4 regions of the Phormidesmis sp. 146-12 genome follow, and region 2 is predicted to be linked to each of the others. Evidence: predicted binding sites of a transcription regulator. Region 2 holds the regulator's gene; each other region holds the start of a gene.

Region 1 (5,548 bases), on a different contig from region 2:
GTTTTCTTTAGTGGCTATGGGGTTTGCTGGCAGGGTCAGGATTATTTGATGCCGATCGAAGCCGATCCGGTGAATGTGTCTGAGACGGGAATTCCGTTGCGATCGCTCTACGACAGTTTGAAAAATTTGCCCACCGATCGCATTCTAGTTTTGCTGGATGTCAATCGCAGTCAGGCGGCCGTGTCGGGCGAAAAATTTGGCATTCAGACGACAGAATTGGCCAATGGGTCTCGGATTCCGACTGTTTTCTCGTCTCAGCCAGAACAGTTTTCTCACGAGTCATCGACATTGGGACACGGCTTATTTACAGCGGCACTGCTCGAAGCGCTGCGATCGCATCAATGTTCAACCCTGGCTAATCTAGAGGATTTTCTCAAAGAGCGGCTGCCCGAATTGTGTGATCATCACGATCGTCCCCCTCAAGATCCCGTTCTGGCGGTCAGTTCACCTGATCAGCTTTATCAAGTCACGACCCCTGTCGATTGGGCAGAAATGGAAGCCTGGAATGATGTTGAGAGCAATCCGTTTGATCTCGAAGCTGATTTTTTTGTGCCGCCGCTGCCCGACGATGACGTGGCTTCTACCAATCCCAATTTAGAACCCAATTTAGAACCCAATTTAGAACCCAATTTAGAACCCGCTGCGCCGATCAATGCCTACCGCGACCCGTTTGACGATCTGCCAGACGAATTGCCAGCGCCCCCAGTCCCCGATCTCGAACTAGAGGAGCCAGTCTTTTCGGACGCTGAACCTAATCTGGCGATCGATTCGCCCCAACTGCCGACCGAGCAGCGACCCCTTGCGGGTAACTCGAAGAGATCGATTCCTGCTGAGCCTGCCCCAGATCAGATGTTTTGGGAGCGAATTCTCTTTGGGGGTGGGGCGGTTTTGCTGCTGTTGTTGTTGGGGGTGCTGTTTCGCAATTGGCAAACGTTTACAGGGCAGCAGACCGCAAACAATCCTTCTCCATCCGTTACGCCCAAATCTACTCAACTGACTACTCCCGGTGGCCAATCTCCTAAGCCAACGACCAAGCCGACGACCAAGCCAAAACCTGTTGCCGTCACGCCTGCAAAAGCGATCGCCTCTCCGACTGCCAAGCCGACTACCGCACCGCCCTCTCAGCCTCAAAATTCTCAAGCGCTGTTGAATGAAGCCCGATCGCTGATCAAGCCCACCTTAGCCTCGGATGCCAACAAAGCGATCGAGCGGGCCCAGCGCATTCCTCCGGGCGATCCGCTTTACGATCAAGCCCAACAGGATATCGATCGTTGGAGTCGAGACATTCTAGAGATTGCTAGAAAACGGGCGGCTGAGAGATCTTTTAGACAAGCGATCGCGGCGGCACAATTGGTTCCTAAAGAGCGTCCCCAGGTGTATGCAGAGGCTCAGAAGGCGATCGCAGAGTGGCAAAAACGTATTCGTTAGATGAATGCCCCAAGGCTATGAGGTTTTTTGCAGCCCAAGCTCGAAGGTTGCCGCATAGCCTTGATCGATCGGAGAAAGCGATAGCAGGAGTTGAGTTCCCCCTTGCTGAAAGATGCCATCTCGATCGTTTCTGACCGATCGCGCTCCCTTTTTGGCATAAGGTTCCTGGGCATAAACTCGATCGCTAATCGCATCATCAAAGTACAGTTGTGACGTGAATTCGTGGCTCTGCTCAGAAGCGGTGCGAATTTTGAAGTGAATATGTACCGTTCGACCTGGATACCACCCTGGATAAATCGTCAAAAATTGAACGTTTCCACTTGCATCGGTGGTTTGATAGCCTCGCAAAAAGTTTTGTCCTTTTGTATCGAAACGAGGATCAGCCACATCTGAATAAATGCCCGAAGCATCACAGTGCCAAATATCGACGATCGCGCCTTTGACTGGGGTACAAAGCTGATCGTTCACCTGAGTCACGCGCAAGTTTAAGCGAAGGGGAACTCCCGCTCTGACCAAACCAGTTTTAGAATCTGAGCGAATGTCCGATCGATTCAGCTTTTCGTCAACAAAATATGGGCCTTCGGTTTGCTGAGGGCGCACAACACAGCCGGGTGTCGTTTGGGATGAGGCAGCGCTGATTTTTCTAGGTAAACAGCCCACGAGGAGAGCAGTGGCCGCCGATCGCATCAGTAGCAGTGCGCTTCGACGATTTACTCTGTGATGAATGAAACGATTCATGAGGTTCATAGTTTTGATGCCCTTGAATGAGTTGAGTGAAATCGCGTGAATTCCACGAAAGTTTTTGCGTTAGTTACAGAGTCGGACTGTTCCACAAATTCCCCATCAGTGACGAAACTATGAACCAAAGATCTTATCCAAAAGTTTGGGGGTGGGGGCAGAGGCACCAATCACCAAAGCGAAAAAACTTCATCAAACTCGCCTATTGTTAAATTGAGTAATTCTCAGGCGAGGAATACAGACCGTTGTTCAATCTCCACAAAATGTTGCATCTTGGCAAGTTTTTGGCGATCGCTTATCTGACCATTTGCCTCGTTTTATTCTTTGCACAGAGTCGTCTCATCTTTGCTCCTTCCGATCGCGATTACAAAAATCTAGCCGCCCTCAATTTGCCTTATCAAGAAGTCTGGCTACCTGTCACCGTGGGAAATGGCAACGTCGAGCGCATTCATGGCTGGTGGATTGGACACGATCGCCCTCTCGCCACGCTGCTCTATCTACACGGCAACGGCGGCAATATCACAGTCGAAGTCAAGGCTAAACGCTTTTATGAATTGGGCTTGTCGGTTTTATTGATTGACTATCGGGGCTATGGGCGCAGTCAGGGCAGCTTTCCCTCGGAGACAACGGTTTATCAAGATGCTCAAGTCGCCTGGGATTACCTTGTCCGAGAACGGCGAATTTCTCCTAAAAAAATTGTCGTGTACGGTCATTCGCTCGGAGGTGCGATCGCCATCCAGCTCGCCAGCCAAACTCCAAACCTCGCAGGATTGATCGTCTCCAGCACCTTCACCTCAATGCAACAAATGGCTGCCCAGGATTGGAAATTTCGGCTGCTTCCGATCGCTCAGATTCTCACCCAAAGATTTGACTCGCTTGGCAAGGTACGACGGCTCAAAATGCCCACGCTCTTCATTCACGGCACGGCTGATGCGCTCGTTCCCGTCTCAATGGCGCAAACCCTTTACGATGCCGCTCCCCAGGCGAAACAACTGCTGCTGATCCCCAATGCCGGACACAACCATGTAGAAGCTGAGTTTGACCAGCCAGAAAATTTGAATGTGATTCGAGACTTTATCAAGCGGGTGGTGAGCGATCGTTAACGTCTGATTCACCAAAGGAAGCACCCCAAACAGTTAGACTAAAAGAATCGCGTTGCAGTACCCAAAGGAGACTGGATGATTAGCCCCGATCAGGTTGAAGCAATGATCAAGTCTGGTTTGCCGGATGCTCAGGTGCAGGTGCAAGATCTGACAGGCGGTGGAGACCATTACCAGGTTACGGTCGTTTCGTCTCTGTTTGAGGGCAAACGGCGTGTCCAGCAGCATCAATTAGTCTACGGTGCTGTCAATCAAGCCATGGCCAGCGAAGCCATTCACGCCCTAGCCTTAAATACCTTTACCCCAGAAGAGTGGTCAGCCGCCGGGCAAAAGGTCTAAAATTCTAAACTTCTGATTTACCGACTATCCACCCATTCTCAGGAGAGAACATGACTCAAGCTACTCACGATCGCATTGATACGCTCGTCAAGCAAAACAAAATCATGGTGTTTATGAAGGGTAACAAGCTCATGCCCCAGTGCGGTTTTTCTAACAATGTGGTGCAAATTCTCAACACGCTGGGTGTCCCTTACGAAACCGTGGATGTGTTAGATGATCCCGAAATCCGCCAGGGCATCAAAGAATACTCAAGCTGGCCGACCATTCCCCAGGTTTACGTGAATGGAGAGTTTGTGGGCGGATCTGACATCTTGATCGAGCTATATCAGAAAGGCGAACTCCAACAGATGGTCGAGGTGGCCCTGGCTTCCTAAACCCCGAAGCAATCTGCGCCTCAAAAAGCGTGACTCAAAAAGAAAGGGTGTGTCGATCGACGCACCCCTTTTATTTATCGATAGTCTGGCTGAGTCTGAGTATTGTCAAAATTAGAGCGATCGTATATGAATCGAGTAATTTCTTCTTCTAAACGATTGATCTGAATTGGCTCAAGCGTATTGCTGTGCCTGAGCGCTGAGAGATAACCATCTAAAAACAGTCGGAGGTCGTCAAACCGATAGCCTCGATTCCACAACTCTACCAAACTGTCAGATAGTCTCTGGTAGTAACGAATCGTTTGCGTGTCTTGCAGCATAGTTAAGTGCTAGAGCGTAAATAATTCTCGAACCAATGAATAGAGTCTAAAAGGCCTGATAGAGGTCTAAGTTGGTTAACTAAAGATTGTTTAATCTTAACATTAAGGGGGTCTCTGCTCCCTGCCTTTGTGAGGATCTATTGGATAGGGATTGAAATTTCTAGCCGCGATCACCGATTATTAAAGTCTATGAAAGTCTGGGTAGCAGTCGTTACAAATCCATGACAAGTGCTTTGATACTCTGAAGAGCAAGCAGTCTGAGGATTAAGCCCCCGTGGGAGCCGTAAATATCCAAATTATCGAAGGGAACCCGCATCTGCGATCGCTACTCGGTTGGCACCTACAGCAGGCGGGACATCAAGTACATCAGTCGGCAGACCTGCATCAAGCGCGAGAGGTCTTTATCAGCCGACAACCCAATCTTGTGATTCTTGATTCAGAGTTACCAGATGGTGACGGGATTGAGTTTTGTCGATGGCTCAGGCAGCAACAGGCGATCGTGCTAATGCTTTCAGCGCGGGCTACGGAGTCTGACATTGTAGAAGGGTTGCGAGCGGGTGCAGATGACTATCTCAAAAAGCCGTTTGGGATGCAGGAATTTCTTGCTAGGGTGGAGGCGTTGACTCGTCGAAGTCGCGTGGCGGCCCCTCCGGCCCATCTCGATTATGGCGATTTGAAGATCGATCTGGTGCATCGGCGGGTGCGCTTTAAGGGTGAGTTGATTGAGCTAACGCCCCAGGAGTTTAGTTTGCTTTATGTTTTGGCGCAGGCCGGAGGAAATCCGCTGAGTCGTCCAGAATTATTGCAACGGGCCTGGCCGGATGCGATCGACAATCCCCGAACGGTTGACACCCATATTCTCTCGCTTCGCAAAAAAGTTGAGATTGATCCCCGTCAGCCTGATCTGATTCAAACGGTTCGCAATGTGGGCTATCGATTGAATCTAGAAGTCCTGAATGCGCCAACTATTCAGAATGGCAATGGACATCGCAAAACGGTAGCGGCTCGAATGGCACTGGGCGATCGGCGGATCTAGGGATGGAAAAAGGGATGAGGGATGAAGCTGTTTCTGAATCTTTCATTTCTTTAAGACTATTTTGATGAATATTCTCGCTCCATTGCAGTTTCATGTGTGACCAGAGGTTGAAGCTAGGAGTGCAAAGCCCGTTGAAACAGGTTAAATAGTATTAGCCTGTTAAGGTGGTGGCTGAAAGAAACAAGGTGATTTTCCATGCAGAAGCTGGTCACAATT
Region 2 (5,548 bases):
AACTGTCCCGCTTGATGCTGCTCGATGCCTTCTCTGAGCAAGCGATCGGCTTCTGATTTACGAACGTCTGCTGATTGAATCAGGGTCGCATCGCAAGGCTGAATGTCTGGAGAAATGGTTTCGCGATCGTCTCCCACATTCTCCATTTGACCGTGTGCTTGATTCCGGTCACTCATAATACACGCCTCTAAACTCGCTTTGCTGAATTCTTCCAACAAGACTGAGGGTTCAGCAGATCGAATGTTGCAGGGTCAGAGATGCGTTTTGTCTGCTCCAGCCTGCAATCTCAAATCTGATCAGCCTATCGGTTTCGAGGCTAACTTTTTTTCTGACAAGGCTAATCCGTAAATACGCTCACCTCCCGCATCCGTCTTTATAAAGTTCTCAGTGTCGTCCTCAGAGTTTTTTCTGGGCCAACCATTCCAACACCTGAGCATTCACGACTTCGGGGCGTTCGTCATGGGGACAGTGCCCCGTATCTGGGATGCCGACAAATTGCACATCATGGGTGTCAGTGAGCGATCGATAAATCTCAGCGCCTGCGATCGGTGTCCAGGGATCAGCTTCGCCCCACAACACCAACAGCGGCACCTTAATTTTAGGAAACAATTCCGTTGGTCGAGGGCCAGCCGGAGCCGAGAGAATCGACGCAAACACTTTTTGGGCACCCGGATCGCAAGACGGCTCGTGCAGCAGATCGACTAACTCGTCTGTAATTGCATCAGGATCGCGATAAACCTGCTTGAGACTGTTGCGAATTCGAGCTTTTTGACGGACGCGATCGAAGAGCCATGGCCCAAACGCTTGAGAACTCACAACTTTTGAGAAAGTACCCATGATCATCCGCAATGGCAGATTTAACTCTTCAGGTCGGTGATTGAGTCCTCCAGCAGGATTGAGCAACACGCCCCCAGCCGAGATTTCGGGATGTTCGGCTAACAGCATCAGACAGAGCAAGCCGCCGATCGAGTTACCGACAAATACGGTAGGCTGCTGAATCTTGGCGGCCCAAAAGTCGCGGATCAACTCGACCCAAAGCTCCAGGTTATAGTCCAATTCAGGCTTTGAGGAACCGCCAAACCCCAGCAGATCGAGAGCAAACACCTGGTAGCCAGCCTCAGCGAGAACGGGAATATTTTTGCGCCAGTGTCCGATTGAGGCCCCAAATCCATGAATTAATACCAAAGGCTGGCCTGTCCCCATAGACACATAGCGAATCTGATGCCCTTGCCATTCCCAAGTTTGTCGCTCAAAAGTTGCTGGAGTCGGAAGTTGCTCTACTGTCACGGTTCGTTTTGTGAAGTTTTCTTAAGACTTCTCCATCATAATATTTCACGTCTAAATTTTCAGCGTCCAGCGCGTTCTGAGTTAAAGCCACCTACTTTCCTGATTTCTTTAGCTCTGATGGCGACTGGAGCGCCTGGTCAAGAACAACGCGAGCGGTCTCGGCTTGAGAACGAGCTTCTCGGTAGCGCATGTTGGTCTGAGCATAGGTTTTGAGAACCTTGAAGCCTTCTTTGAGGCTGTTGATTTCTTCTTCGCTGACTAGCTCATCCGTAAAGAGAATGTCGATTTGTTCGCGAACTTGCAGCGCTTCAGAGCGTGATTCTTGAGCCTTGAGTTTGAGGGTTGCCAGACTGCTAAGAACCTGAACGGCTTGATTGAGGGCATCTTCATCACTGGAAGCGATCGCGCCTTGATCTTTAATTTCGATAAAGTGCTGCGGCCCAAAGCCATCCGTTAGCTCGGTGGGCAGTTTGCCGTCATCCATTAGTTCCATCAGTTGATCCATTGCCTTCTCGCGAGCTTTGGCAGAATCCTTACCAGAGACCGTGAGAATGACTTCGGGACTTTGAGCAAGCGTGTATTGAACCATAAAAAGTAGGAGGTAAGGAGTATGGATGTTCTTTTTTCATCCTTCTACATCCTATATGCTGAGAAGCGATGCGATTTCCTGATTTCCGGCTTTTTGGTTTTTCAGGCTTGACATCTCTATGAGTATCTGCAATAGTAGAACTTGTCCGAATTTTGCGGGTATAGCTCAGTGGTAGAGCGTCACCTTGCCAAGGTGAATGTCGCGCGTTCGAATCGCGTTACCCGCTTTTTAATTAAAAATTTTTTAATCCCAGATTGATGAATTCTCAATGCAAGAGTTGAATGTCTTCGACTAAAAGGCAGCACCCTAAAAGTCTCTAGAGCTTTCGGTAAATTAAGCTCCTTGACGCTGGGTAATACCGCTCTTCAACACGGTCATCGTTCTGAAATCTTCAACTCACAACGTACTTTTTGACAAGCTTATTACTGAATTGATCTTTGAATCGATCTATTGATTAATCTATTGACTTCCAGCCTGATTAAAATGGGTAACAGATCTTAAAAATCTTCAGATGAACGACGAATTTAAGCTCAAACCTTAAGCAATTGTTAGAGACTTAGCTCAATTCCTGCAAAAATTCAACTACCTGGCAGAATAGTGTAGTATCGAGCACAAAAACTGCTTGAAGAGTAAGTTTAAGTGTTCTAAAGTCATCAATCTCTTACAGATCATCTGACAGCTAAGTAAAAACTGTTGCCAGGTCAATCAAGAGAGTTTAGGAGCACGAGTTCGACAAGGAACATGGTAGTGACCAAAGAGCGACCACTTGCAGCATTATTTCGCCAGATTGGGGGCGGTGCCTTTCCACCTGTCGTTGAGACGTTTGAGCGAGGCAAAACGATCTTCTTTCCAGGCGACCCCGCAGAACGAGTTTATTTTTTAGTCAAAGGTGCCGTCAAGCTTTCGAGAGTCTATGAGGCGGGTGAGGAGATTACGGTTGCCTTACTGCGAGAAAACAGCGTGTTTGGGGTGCTGTCATTGATCACCGGGCAACGCGCCGATCGCTTTTATCATGCGGTTGCATTCACATCAGTTGAGTTGCTGTCTGTTCAAATTGAGCAGGTTGAAAAAGCACTCAAAGACAACCCTGAACTCTGTCTGCTGATGCTGCGAGGGCTGTCGTCTCGAATTCTACAAACCGAAATGATGATCGAAACGTTGGCGCATCGAGATATGGGGTCGCGTCTGGTGAGTTTCTTGCTGATTCTCTGTCGCGATTTTGGACTGCCCAGTCAAGAAGGGATCACGATCGACCTCAAGCTGTCTCATCAAGCCATTGCAGAAGCGATCGGCTCAACGCGGGTGACCGTGACTCGTCTGCTGGGAGACTTGCGACAGGACAAAATGATCTCTATTCACAAAAAGAAGATCACCGTCCACAATCCAGTCACCTTGAGTCAGCAGTTTACCTGATCGCTAGCCAGTCGGCGAAGCCTGAAGGCGTACAAATTTCAGGCTTCACACCTCGCCTATTACCAATCGTCTTCTCTAAATAGAAATTGACCTTCTGAATTGAGGTAGGGTGACTTCCAGCGGGTCAATTCTTTATCAGGGCAGATGTCTAGTCCTTCTCCCACGCCGTAGGGGTGCATTCCGCAGACTAGCACGTTGCCGTTGTAGGCTTGCCCATGATAGTGACGACAGCCGACACAGATGGGGTGTTGGTTGAGCAGCGGTTCTACAGTTTGCATCATCGGTTGGGCAGCTTCTCCGACCATGCCTTCAAACCCAAAATAGGCTTCTAAAACGGGGTTGACTAGCTCATTAATGTATTGGTCAATCTCATCTGTAAAGGTATTTTGTGCCTGTGCCGAAAGCTCGTCAGAAAGCTCTACAAACACGTTGACCACTTCTGTCACTTCTCTCGACACTTCAACAAAGAAGCCTTCGATGTGATCCGCGATCGTTTCTAACAGTTCAGAAAAATCTTTTTGCCACTCTTCCATAAGGTTCTCACCGGGGTTGCGTTCCAAAAGGGATGGATGATTGAGCGTTGATTCCCTTGTGTGAGGCTGCGCTAGATGGCTAAAGATTCCTACCATCAAAGGGTTCTATCCAAGGGAATAGCTTCGCTATCATAGCGCAAACTTTTATGGTTCAATCCGGTCAAAAAGAAGGCGATCGCTTTCTGATTTTGCGATTCTCACTAGCCCAAACGCATTGAGAAGATTCAGTGATTTCAGAAGATTTGCAAAAGACTATAAATCAAAAAGTTTCTTCATATGTTCACAACAATTATGCAACAGATTACGCGACAGAAATGCTGCTATCGCTAGAGGCATTGAGTTAGCTCTCTTGATTAGACTGAGCCTGATTCTAAATTGGGAGACGCTCGTTGTGAACAATTCGATCGTGATGATTTTACTCTTGGGGCTGCTGCTGATGATGCTGATTGCTCCTTTTTCAGCGCTATCTCTGGTGATGCTGGTAGTGTTGGTTTCAGCGATCGGCTGGACAGGTTGGCAGCTAATCCGGACGTTGGTCAAAGGAGACGCTTAACTCAAAACAAAAAGCAGGGATCAATGGGTTTTCTGTGGCTTTAAAGTATGAATAGGTCGAGAGTCTCGATCGCCTGATGCTTTTGTTAGATGACATCTGCAAAATTTTCTTGCAATTAGGGGACGGCTCAAGATCTAAAATGCTTTTTCTACCTACCCGTTATTTTGAGCTAAACCCATGAAGTCTTACCTGGCTGCTGCAATTCAAATGAACAGTCTGCCCGATTTACACAAGAATCTGGCGCAGGCAGAAGAACTAATCGATCTCGCGGTGCGTCGAGGAGCGGAACTGGTTGGGTTGCCAGAAAACTTTTCTTTTTTGGGAGACGAGCAGGCAAAACTAGCCCAGTCTGAGGAAATTGCTCAAGAGAGCGAAAAGTTTCTCAAAACAATGGCGCAGCGTTTTCAAGTCACGATTTTGGGCGGCGGTTACCCTGTCCCGGTTGGCAACGGTAAAGTCTACAACACCGCTTTGCTGGTCGCCCCCAATGGTCAGGAAATCGCTCGCTATGAAAAAGTACATCTTTTTGATGTCAATTTGCCCGACGGCAACACGTATCGCGAGTCGTCGATGGTCGTTGCTGGCTTGAGAATGCCGCCCGTCTACCCGACCAAAGAGCTAGGCAACCTGGGGCTGTCAGTCTGCTATGACGTGCGATTTCCAGAAATATATCGTCAACTATCACAGATGGGAGCAGAGGTGTTGTTTGTCCCCGCAGCGTTTACGGCACACACGGGCAAAGATCACTGGCAGGTTTTGCTACAGGCGAGAGCGATCGAGAATACCTGTTATGTGATTGCCCCCGCTCAAACCGGACGACACAATACGCTGCGTCAATCCCACGGTCACGCCATGATTGTTGACCCCTGGGGCGTGATTTTGGCAGATGCAGGCGACACACCAGGAGTAGCGATCGCGGCGATCGAACCCGCCCGTCTCGAACAAGTCCGCCGCCAAATGCCCTCTCTCCAACACCGAGTCTTTGTCTAGAGCGATGAAGGCTTTTGACTGAGTTCTGACTGAGTTTTGAATTTCTCGCTCACTCCTCACTCCTCACCCCTCACTCCCCACTCCCCACTCCACAATGTAAAGAAGCTTGTACCATTGGAAGGGACGATTTTGAGTGAACCATGATCGATCCCTTCGCCTGGATAACGGCTTCTATTTACGATT
Region 3 (5,548 bases), on a different contig from region 2:
TCCAAAAACTACATGAACTTCGTCAAAATGGCACAGCTTTTATTCTGGTTAGCCACAATGCCCACTCCATACTCACGGTTTGTGATGAAGCCGTTTATTTTGCCAAAGGGCATCTCAAGAGTATGGGGCCTGTTGCCTCAGTGATGAGCCATTATGAACAAGATCTGTTTATCGATGCCGAAATAGATGCCAGTCTTATTGGGATACCTGCCCTAAAAAAACGCCCCACCGTAGGTTTCGATATTCAAGGAATCGTCTTTAGAGATGAAAAGAACATAGTAGTTGAAAAGCCGATTAGTGGTTGTGCAACTTCTATTGGTATTCAAGCAAAGGTTCTAGATAGTTTAACCAATGTGAGTATTACGATCGCCATCAAAGGTCTAACAGAAGGCGGAGAGATGATGCTTTCACTGAATAGTTTCAATGACTCTATTCCGATCGAGTTGCTGCCAGGAGAGTACGAAATCCAACTACAAATGCCCTATCTCGGACTCAGGCTTGGAGACTACTTAATGGATGTATATGTCAAGAAAGATAAGCTGTTTCATTTAGATGCAGTAGAATCTTTTCGCTTTACTGTTGAGCCAGGTCAAGACGCGATCGGCAGGTCACTTTTTTATCAACCTAGAAGCTGGAATGTTCTTGTTGCCAAATAAAGGAGAGTATTATGCAATTGTCAAATGTGATCTCAACGAGCCACAGAGAATCTACACTTCCAACGTTTTCTATTGTCTTTGAAACTGAAAATCTCTCCAGCGTTGAGCTTGATAATATTTATCGGAGCTTAAACTCCCTGGTCACTCAAGATATTTCGCTAGAGCAAGCCAACGAATTTTTGATTATTGATAGCGGCGATGCACCACCGGAATTGATTGCAGAAATATGCTCAAATTATCCGTGGATTCAAGTTCACCCTGCCCCTCATATTGGCTATTTCGCAGCGAAAATGCTAGGCGCATCGCTTGCTACAGGCGATATTGTCGTTTATTGCGACTCTGATTGTGTCTACACACCAAACTGGCTCAGAGATCTTCTCGTCAGCTTTAATCAGCATCCAGACATCAATATGGTTGCTGGAGAAACGACGACTCCTATTCGATCTATCTACGAACTGGCGATCGCTCTGCATTACTTCTTTCCTCGATTGTCTAGTCAAAGCGACACTTATATCTCTGATGGCTACTTTATGAATAATGTTGCTTTTCGTCGAGCTTTTCTACTAAGCAATCCAATTCCGACATCTCTACCGCTACCGCTATATCGGGGCAACTGTAACATTCATCATTACTTTTTACAGCGTTTCCAGCAGGAGAAGATCATAAAGCACCCTCAAGCTAAAGCCCTTCATGAGCCTCCTACAGTGGGATTTATAACTTGGAGGTACTTGCTGAAGGGGCACGACAGCGTTATCAAAGAGTCTATCAAAGCCTCCCTCACGCAGGATTCTAAACTCACCAACCTCTCAACCTCTTTTACACTGAGTCCATTTGAGCGTGTGTGCGGAATTCTATCGAGTATCTTGAGCATCAAACCCCTTGACATACCGCAAGTTCGCTCTGTGTTGCGTGAGGATAAGACCCGAATTTTATTGTTTCCTCTAGCGCTTCCCATTGTGTTGTTGTTTGAGATGGTGTTTACCTTGGGTAAGGTCGCTACATACCTGAATTTTAACTTGATACTGAATCTTTATTACACTTTCTCAGGAGAGTCAGAAAGTAAAGAGACTAATACCCATGAGGATATCTCCCAATTTTCGTAGGTTCGTCAAACAGTTTGGATAAGGGCAACTCACTGCTGAAAGAACTCTAGTCGCCTTGGGGGATGTTTGGAGAAATCCTATCGTGGGTCAAAAATTTCTCAACCATCCTCTTCAACTGACCAAGCTTGAAATCAAGGGCTGCGATCGCTTAAATCTCTCATAAAACAGCAATCCTGCACAAAACAATGTCTAGTTCATCACTAGATGATTGATTGTAAGAAATAAGTGAGTAAGTCATGCCGACCATTTCAGTTGTTATTCCGGCTCATAACGCGGAAGCTACGATCGGAGAAACTGTTGATTCAGTGCTCCATCAAACTTTCTCAGATATTGAAGTCATTGTTGTCATCGATCGGTCTTCAGACTCGACCTTTGAGATTGTTTCAGCGAAACCAGATCCTCGGATTAAGGTCATTGTATGTGACAAGGGTAATGCTGCGGCCAGCCGCAATATCGGTTTTGCTCAAGCTTCTGGCGAATGGATTGCATTTCTCGATTCAGATGATTTGTGGTTGCCTGATAATCTGTCAGATCAATGGAAGGCTTTACAACCTCCGGTGAAGGCAGCAGTTGCCTATAGCTGGTTCGATCGCATTGATGAATCTGGCAAATTCATCGGAATCGGTGGACGTTGTAATTATTCCGGCAATGTTCATGCTCAGTTGTTGTTGAGTAATATTGTGGGTAATGGTTCTAACTCACTGATAGCCAGAGCGGCTTTGGAAGCAGTCGGAGGATTCGACGAGTCGCTGTCTCATAGCGAAGATCGAGACTTATATATGAAGTTAGCTGAGAAATATGAGTTTGTTTCAGTTCCCAAAGTTAACTTGCTTTATCGGGTTTCCACGCGCTCAAAGTCCTTTCGAGATATTTTCCGGTCAGAAGCCTCTTACTTACAACTCATCGAAGGTGCGTACAGCCGCGCTCCAGAGTCTCTTCGTCACCTAAAATCACAAAGCTTTTCCAATCATTATCAATACTTGATCTCTAAAGCATTGAGCGGCTCAAGCGGTTGGAAAAAATATTGGATTGCTCTGCAACTCTGGACTCACTACTGCGTCAAGCGACCAGGATGCTTGAGTTTTCTGTTGCTAAAAAGAGATTTGCTGCTAAAAATTCTAAATGGAGCCTTTTCAGCATCCGGCTTTCACATAAAGGCTCATTTAAATCTATATTTTTTCAGATTATTCAATACGGCAAAAAGTACTGAATAATAGCGTGGCAATCCCTCAGTTATACTGTATGTTGTTGAAAAAATGAGTGCCTGAGTGTAGTGAGTTTTGTTTGAAGGAAAGCAGGTTCTGAAAGAGTCTCAAGTGCTAACCATAATTCATATCACCTATACGACAGTGTGTAACTCATATCGTGAATTCTATGTCTCACCCAACTCCCAAAGTCAGCGTCGTCATGTCGGTCTACAATGGCTCTCAATATTTGCGAGAAGCTGTAGACAGTATCTTGAACCAAACCTTTACCGACTTTGAGTTCATCATTATCAATGATTGTTCTACAGATAGCACTTGGCCTATCTTAATTGAATATGCCGATCGAGATTCTCGGATTGTATTACTTCATAACGAACGTAATTTAGGACTAACAAAGTCACTAAATAAGGGCTTGAGTGTATCTAAAGGCAAGTATATTGCGCGTCAGGATGGTGATGATATTTCTTTTCTCGATCGCTTGAGTCAGCAGTTTGACTATCTGGAAACGCATCCTGAAGTGGGTACGATCGGGACGGCCGTTGAGTTGATCAATCCCCAAGGGAGTAAAATAGGAGAGGATTATCCTCCTTCAGAGCATGAAAGATTAGAAGCCGCTTTTCTGTTTAATAATCCCATGCATCACTCAACTCTGATGTCACAAAGTGCCCTCATACAGAGCATAGGGGGTTATAACGAAACGTTTTTGCGATCCCAAGATTATGATATATTTTGGCGTTTGAGCCGTCAGTCTCGATTAGAAAACATTTCTAAAATTTTACTAAAACGCCGGATGGATGACAGTTCGCGAATCACTACGATCCATCGTAAGGATCAACTTGAATATGCTTACAAGATTTCCCTAAATGCTGTTCAAGAACTTACAGGAACCCAGTGCTATCTTCCAGAAACGAGCTATCAACGACTCTGGTGGGCTTTGCTTCAGACATTGGACAATGATGCTTATCAAAAATATTGGCTAATGGCGGAAGGAGTAGACGGAGAATTGACTCATCGAGATATTAAAGCTCTCGATTCCTTCTGGGAATTCATTAGAAGTCGTCCGCTAGCGCCAGTTGTCTGGGGGCAACTCTTGGAGGGATTGCTCGTCAATCTGTTTGCTCAAAGAAAACTTATAGAAGGGTTACAGCTTATCCATTTGATAAGGTTTCGATGGAAAGCTGATCTCAACTCTTCTCTAGCTTTTAAGAGTTTTCTCAAACCTTATGCACCTAAATTGCTATTAAAAGTTTGGAGAAAAGTAGCGCAGCTTTAGGAGACCGTCTGTGTAAGTGGATCGATTAGAGCCGATTCAAAGTAATTATAGACTCTGGTCTTTAAGTCTCGTGTGGTTGATTTGCGTTTTGATTCGACAAGGGCACATTTGGCATAGGTTCACTTGGGTTCGATCTCACCCAACCAAGGATTTATACCAAGTATTCACATCGTAGGATTGGCGAAGTTACGCTTAGTCAATCTGTTCACTTAATCACCCTAAAGGGATTGCTCTCTAGTCCGTATTTCTGGACAGATGTCAACTGAGTTTTGAGCGAGTTGGTAGGTTTAGATAAAAATAAACTTGTTGATTTTGGTGAATTAAACTATAATTACAGGAACACAGGTCTTTTATTCAATCGATCGCCATCGTGTTTACTCAGCTTTCCTCTCCAACGGTTCGTTTGCCTCGTGATTTGCCTCGTGATTTGTTTGAGGCGATCGCAGACCTCAAGCGCGAACTCAATGCGGTCATTTTGGCGCACTACTACCAAGACCCCGATATTCAAGACGTGGCTGACTTCTTAGGCGATTCGCTGGGGCTTTCGCAGCAGGCCGCTCAGACAGACGCGGATGTGATCGTCTTTGCGGGGGTGCATTTCATGGCAGAAACAGCCAAAATTCTCAACCCCAACAAGCTCGTTTTACTGCCTGATTTGAATGCGGGGTGTTCTCTGGCCGATAGCTGCCCGCCGGATGCCTTCGCTGAATTTAAGGCAAAACATCCCGATCATTTGGTAATTTCTTATATAAATTGCACAGCAGACATTAAGGCGATGAGTGACATTATTTGCACTAGCGCCAATGCGGTGTCGATCGTGCGTCAGATTCCAGTCGATCAGCCGATTATTTTTGCGCCCGATCGCAATCTCGGCAAGTATGTCAGTGAGCAATCTGGACGCGATCTGGTGCTGTGGCAAGGAAGCTGTATGGTGCATGAGACGTTTTCAGAAAAGAAAATGGTGCAACTTCAGATTCAATATCCTGACGCTGAGGTGATTGCTCACCCAGAATGTGAACCTGCTGTTTTGCGTCATGCAAATTTCATCGGTTCGACAACGGCGTTATTGAAGTATTGTCAGCAAAGTGTGAGTCAGTCTTTTATTGTGGCGACCGAGGCAGGCATTCTTCACCAGATGGCAAAAGCCGCCCCCGACAAGCAGTTTATTCCTGCTCCACCGATGAGCAACTGTGCCTGCAATGAGTGCCCCCACATGCGTCTCAATACGCTAGAGAAGCTGTATCTCGCCATGAAAAACCGCACCCCAGAAATCACCTTACCCGAAGCCACTCGACTCGCGGCCCTCCGACC
Region 4 (5,548 bases), on a different contig from region 2:
CAACGGGGTGGCGGTTAAATCTAAAGCGCTGCGGCAGCGTCGAGACGTGAGCATTTTGTTTCAGGGGGGCGGCTTGGTGCCTCAACTGACTGCGCTAGAAAACGTTTTATGTGGCTGTCTGGGGCAGCGATCGACCTGGCAAACTCTGACGGGGTTTCGACGGAGCGATCGCCTGCGTGCCCTTCAGCTTCTACAAGAATTGGGATTAGACGCTCAGATTGACCAAAAAACCAGCCAACTTAGCGGAGGACAACGCCAACGAGTCGCGATCGCCCGTGTGTTGATCCAGTCGCCCAAGATTCTTCTGGTAGACGAGCCAATTACAGGATTAGACGTGTTGGCAGCCAAGCAAGTGATGGATATTTTTTCTGACCTGCATCAGCAAGGAATGACCATTGTTTCGGTTTTGCATGACTTGACGATCGCCGCCCATTACGCCCAACGAGCGATCGTGCTGAATGCGGGGCGTGTGGTTTATGATGGCGCTTGCGAAAACTTGCCTGATCATCTTTCTCTAGGCAACCCATGAAACTTTCTGCGTCTCGGTTCAAACCCTGGTTAAAGGGGCTGCTGATCATAGTCGGGCTGGTGTTTGTCTATGGTTGGGCGCTTCGGGGACTCAAACTCAACCTGGAAATGCTCAACGAGAGCATACCTTACACGATCGATTTTGTCTCTCGACTATTGCCCCCCGATTGGGCAGTCACCGATGTCGCTATCAAGGCTTTGATTGAAACCATTCAGATGTCCCTGTGGGGAACGACGATCGGTGCCGTGCTTTCCATGCCGATCGCGCTGCTGTCTGCTCACAACTTGACACCTGGCTGGATTCGCTGGCTTGCCAATTTGATTCAAAATGCAGTGCGATCGGTGCCCTCCATTGTTCTGGGGTTGTTCTTCGTCTCCGCAACTGGATTGGGCGCACCCGCAGGAACTTTGGCACTGGGAATTTATACAATCGGCTACCTGGCAAAATTTTATCAAGAAGCGATCGAAGCCGTTGACCCCAGATCGATCGAATCGCTGCAAGTCAGTGGGGCTTCGTGGATGCAAATCGCTCAGTATGGGATATTTCCCCAGGTGCTACCGCTCGGATTGGGCTACACCCTTTATATGTTTGAGTACAATATTCGCTCTGCCTCGGTTTTGGGAGTCGTCGGAGCCGGGGGAATTGGCTTTGAATTGGTGAACTATATTCGGGGCTTTGAGTACAATAAAGCTACGACCATGATGATTGTTTTACTGATCGTCGTCACCGTAATTGATATGATCAGTAGTCAGTTGCGCCGGCGCTTAGATTCGCTGTAATCTAACGATAGAGATTGAATTAAGATTGAATGTAGCTCACCGTCATTCGGCGCTAAGATATTCTACTGACTAAGCACAGCCAATATGAATACACATGGTTGAGTCTAAACTGATCCCTGGTCAGCTTACGGCGCTACCTGACTACAAAATCCGGGAAAGCCTGAAGGCAAAACACGTCAGCCTGAGAATGTCAGTTCAGGGTGGTCTAGAAGTGATTATCCCTAAAGGATTTGACCAGAGCCGTATTCCTGAAATCTTGCAGCACAAACAGAGTTGGATCGAGAAAACGATCGGACGACTCGAAGAACAGCGGCAACAATTGGCGCTAGAAGTTTCTCATGCGCTGCCAGATGAGTTAAATCTCAGGGCAACCGCTCAACTCTGGCAAGTAGACTACGTTCCGACCAGCGCTTCTCGAATTACGCTGACAGAAAAAAGCAAGTCGCGCCTCATTCTCAAAGGCTGCACCCAAAACGAGGAGGCTTGTAAGTCGCTCTTACAGCAGTGGCTCTCCCACAAGGCTTATCAGCGATTAGTGCCGTGGCTGTGGTCAGTCAGCCAAGAATTACAGCTTCCGTTTAACAAAGCGTCGGTAAGAGGTCAGAAGACGCTGTGGGCAAGCTGTTCTTATCAAAAAAATATTAGCCTCAACTACAAGCTGCTGTTTTTGCCGCCTCATCTGGTGCGCTACGTCTTGATTCACGAACTTTGCCACACGATTCATCTCAATCATTCTGTCCAGTTTTGGGATCTGGTGCTGGCAAAAGAAGCCAATTATGAAGCGCTCGATCGTGAACTTCGCAAATGTAGCCATTATGTTCCCGGTTGGTTAGAGCCATCGATGATCGCAAACCGCGAGTAACCTATCTTCACCATTCGACTAAACTTCTTAGTTTTACAATCTGCCCTCAATCTGGCAATGGGGACTTTTAGAACGAAATCCACATCAGATTCACATTCCTCTAGGGCGATCTGAGGTAGAAAAGTAAAAAACTTATCAAGATATGGAAAAACCCCACCCAGGTTTCTCAACTTGAATGGGGAATTTGACATAGCTCCAGACTGATTAAGCCTGGTCAACGAAATAATTTTTGCGTGGAGTGACTTTTGACAACAAACTTCAAATCATGAAGATATAAAGCCTGCTGAAAGATATAAAGCCTGCTGACTGAATCGCCCGATCGCTTAACTATCTCGCGTTCACTCAACCTTGCTTTGCCCTTTGGTAGCCCCACAACCAGCTCATCTACAGATACAGTCTCGACAGACGATGATTGTGGGACGTGACCAGTCCAGGCTATTGATTGCGAACAGAGGCTACTACAGGTTCCGACTCTTCGTCCGAAGGCTTCAGACTGGGGAATAGGAAATGGTTTTCTTCGACATATTGCGCGCCAAAAAGCCCCTTCTCTGCCCAGAAATACCGATCGGTGGTATGCTCATTTCTCTTGACTAGCAATAGCGCCGGGGGAAGAATGCCCTCAGAGTGAATAAACTTCCGGGCAGCAGTGACGGGCTTGTCTTCACCACACTCAATGCTGTACTGAGGCACGTTCTCCAAAATTCTGCGCCCTTCTTGACGCCGACGACTCTTCCGCTTACGTCTCCTTGCCAAACCCCTTACCTCCTTTCCTAACTGTCAAGTTGTAATGATCGTTACAAAAGCCGTCGCAAGTATATCGGCTGTGATTCCAGAATTCAACTTCTCTTAACGCAACTTTACAATTTCTTAAGGTTTTAGTATTGAGAGTTGGGACACAAAGTGGATGATCCAGCATTGCACTTGCTAACCTAAGACTCAAGGAACTGTAACAGTGCGTAAAGGCTTTCTAAGGACTCTGGACAGTTGACTTGAGACTATGAAAGTCTGGTTGTTCACCCAGCAGTCGCCGGGGCGGTCTCAACCAACCAATCTAGCGGGGCAATCGTCTAGAGGTCTGAAGTCCACCGTCTGAAAGTCGAAGCGGGAAGTTCAGCCGTATCTCTCTAAATTACTGGTTACAAATACCTAAAGTCAATGGCAATTTTTTGGTTGCACTCTCGAAGAGGCCCTTTGGCAGCATGTTAATGCCCACCAGTTCTGAATTTGTGGCACTTTGTCGATCGCAAATTTCCCTGTTGAGTCAGACCTTGGGAGCCTCGCTGAGTGTGGTTTATCTGACAGAGGAATTGGTCGAAGGAGCAGAGACGACGCTAATTGCAATCGCTGCCTACCCTGAATTCTCCAGTCCTCTCGAAAAGTCGGGTCAGTTGGCCTTGCCTCCGGCAGATATGCCTCAGTTGCCTGCCAAAAACGCCTCAGTCGCGCTGCCCGATGCCGTCACTCAAGAAGTTCTATCCCCTGCCAATTCTCTGGCGGAGCAGCGTCAGGTTGTTTTACCGTTGGTGCATGAGGGGATGGTGTTGGGGCTGTTGGTCACTGAGCGGGACGATCGCCCCTGGACAAATTGGGAACGCAGCCAGATTGAGAAAATCGCTGATACGTTAGCACTGGCTTGCATCATGGATCAACGGGCCCAATGGCTGGATCACACTCACCGTCAGCAGCGCCTTTCGCAAACTCAACAGCATGACGTTTTGGACAATCTGCTGCATCAGTTTCGCAATCCGCTGACCGCCCTACGAACGTTTGGTAAATTATTATTAAGACGCTTGCAGGCGGAGGATGCTAACCGAGAAGTGGCAACTAGCATTGTGCGAGAAAGCGATCGCCTTCAGGAGTTGTTGTTGCAGTTTGATCAAGCGATCGAGTTAGGCGAAGTGGATTTGATTTCGCCGAATGAGCCTGATTTCACTGACCCCGCCAAATCCGCAATTCCACTACTCCCAGCCGGGGTGTTGAGTGCTTCAAGTCTGACTTTAGAACTCTGTGCGATCGCTGAGATCTTGCAACCGTTGTTGGTGTCGGCAAGGGCGATGGCTCAAGAGAAAAAACTGACGATTCGTACCGCGATTCCAGAGGTTTTGCCGCTGGTGGTGGCTAATTCTGGGGCGCTGCGAGAAGTGTTGAGCAATCTGATCGACAATGCTTTAAAGTACACGCCCGCCGGAGAGCAAGTTCATATTCGAGTCGATGGGGGCGATCGGGTGGCGATTCGAGTCAGTGACACTGGATGCGGCATTCCATCTCAAGATTTGCCTCGACTGTTTGAGCGACACTATCGAGGCGTGCAGGCTGAAACCAATATTCCAGGAACCGGGTTAGGGCTGGCGATCGCGCGTCGTCTCGTCGAACAGATGCAGGGAGAAATCGAAGTGTTTAGCCCCATAAAAACGGACGGCTGGATTTCTGAAAACTCAGACCAACCGCCAGTGAGTAAAGGAACGACCTTTGTAGTTTGGCTCCGAAGGGAGAAAATTGAAGGTTTCTTCTAACCCCTTGTCTTGAGAGCCGTTAAATTAGCGCGAATTCGATGAAGTTTTTTTGCTGCGTTGTTCCGCGCTTTTGCCCCCCAACCCCCAATTTTGGGGGACTTTCAGACAAGATTTTGGGTTCAAAGTCCCTCACTCGTGGGGGATTTAGGGGACTGCCTGGATTGACAACCACAGCGAAAGATTTCATCGAATTCACGTTAAATTAGCGCGAATTGAAGATTTTCGCTCTGCTCTCTTCGAGATTCCCACATGCTTAGGACTGCTGTATCAGATCAGGAATGAGAATTGAATAATACCGAATTTTGTAGGGTGTGTTGAGCGATAGAGAAACGCACCTAACGGTTGCAATCGACGCGTCTCGCGTGACTCAACACAGCCTACGCAAGGGTCGGTTTTAAATTCACAATCCTTAGTCCAACTCAAAACTCTAGGGACGAGGCAGTACCAGTTCAGAATTGAGTTTTAGGCTCAGGTCAGTGTTGGGACGGATTGAGATTAGCTCAATGCGATCGCCGCCAAAGATCAACCCCGCCAAAGCCCCTGCCCCTGTGCCAATCAGCACTTCGGTTGCCTTAATGTTGCGATCGCCCGTGACCGCCGAAATTCCCGCAGCGGCCGCAGATCCCAGGGCTGCATCTTTAAGAATGGTGCCTGTGTTTGCGCCTTTACGAACGGTTTCGGTCTGGGTGATGGCATCAGAGGTGGCATCGATCGCAATTTTTTGACCATTAGCTAACGTCAAGTCGCTGGCTCTAAACTGCGCTCCGCCTTGAGCAACGACCAGTTGACCTGTCACTTGACTACCCGAAGGAATCAACACCGTTCCATCAGAGGTAACAATGTTTTGGGCAACAGTCAGCGTGAT

Evidence for each region. The regulator NtcA, encoded in region 2, controls nitrogen genes in cyanobacteria. The targets are predictions, from matches to a motif close to TTTGTANNNNNNNNTACAAA.
Region 1: the regulator NtcA is predicted to act here: its motif matches at 4,495-4,514, upstream of ACKFKF_RS19430 (DUF6761 family protein).
Region 3: the regulator NtcA is predicted to act here: its motif matches at 4,516-4,535, upstream of nadA (quinolinate synthase NadA).
Region 4: the regulator NtcA is predicted to act here: its motif matches at 2,952-2,971, upstream of ACKFKF_RS09465 (DUF3155 domain-containing protein).

The regions. Positions count from the first base shown of each region.
Region 1 is NZ_JBJPHS010000048.1:472-6,019, reverse strand. Features, by position in the region: gene ACKFKF_RS19455 (caspase family protein) at 1-1,428, shown strand, start outside; gene ACKFKF_RS19450 (intradiol ring-cleavage dioxygenase) at 1,444-2,166, opposite strand; gene ACKFKF_RS19445 (alpha/beta hydrolase) at 2,430-3,269, shown strand; gene ACKFKF_RS19440 (BolA family protein) at 3,345-3,605, shown strand; gene grxD (Grx4 family monothiol glutaredoxin) at 3,656-3,979, shown strand; gene ACKFKF_RS19430 (DUF6761 family protein) at 4,054-4,296, opposite strand; gene ACKFKF_RS19425 (response regulator transcription factor) at 4,571-5,332, shown strand; gene ACKFKF_RS19420 (hypothetical protein) at 5,528-5,548, shown strand, end outside.
Region 2 is NZ_JBJPHS010000112.1:4,997-10,544, reverse strand. Features, by position in the region: gene ACKFKF_RS29005 (tetratricopeptide repeat protein) at 1-176, opposite strand, end outside; gene ACKFKF_RS29000 (alpha/beta fold hydrolase) at 397-1,287, opposite strand; gene ACKFKF_RS28995 (hypothetical protein) at 1,379-1,876, opposite strand; tRNA gene ACKFKF_RS28990 (tRNA-Gly) at 2,031-2,102, shown strand; gene ntcA (global nitrogen regulator NtcA) at 2,618-3,289, shown strand; gene ACKFKF_RS28980 (hypothetical protein) at 3,349-3,822, opposite strand; gene ACKFKF_RS28975 (hypothetical protein) at 4,214-4,375, shown strand; gene ACKFKF_RS28970 (carbon-nitrogen hydrolase family protein) at 4,553-5,365, shown strand; gene ACKFKF_RS28965 (cation:proton antiporter) at 5,506-5,548, shown strand, end outside.
Region 3 is NZ_JBJPHS010000015.1:44,885-50,432, reverse strand. Features, by position in the region: gene ACKFKF_RS09295 (ABC transporter ATP-binding protein) at 1-656, shown strand, start outside; gene ACKFKF_RS09290 (glycosyltransferase family A protein) at 668-1,759, shown strand; gene ACKFKF_RS09285 (glycosyltransferase family 2 protein) at 1,996-2,973, shown strand; gene ACKFKF_RS09280 (glycosyltransferase family 2 protein) at 3,134-4,237, shown strand; gene nadA (quinolinate synthase NadA) at 4,608-5,548, shown strand, end outside.
Region 4 is NZ_JBJPHS010000015.1:84,762-90,309, reverse strand. Features, by position in the region: gene ACKFKF_RS09480 (phosphonate ABC transporter ATP-binding protein) at 1-529, shown strand, start outside; gene phnE (phosphonate ABC transporter, permease protein PhnE) at 526-1,308, shown strand; gene ACKFKF_RS09470 (M48 family metallopeptidase) at 1,403-2,170, shown strand; gene ACKFKF_RS09465 (DUF3155 domain-containing protein) at 2,606-2,923, opposite strand; gene ACKFKF_RS09460 (GAF domain-containing sensor histidine kinase) at 3,376-4,683, shown strand; gene ACKFKF_RS09455 (S-layer homology domain-containing protein) at 5,111-5,548, opposite strand, start outside.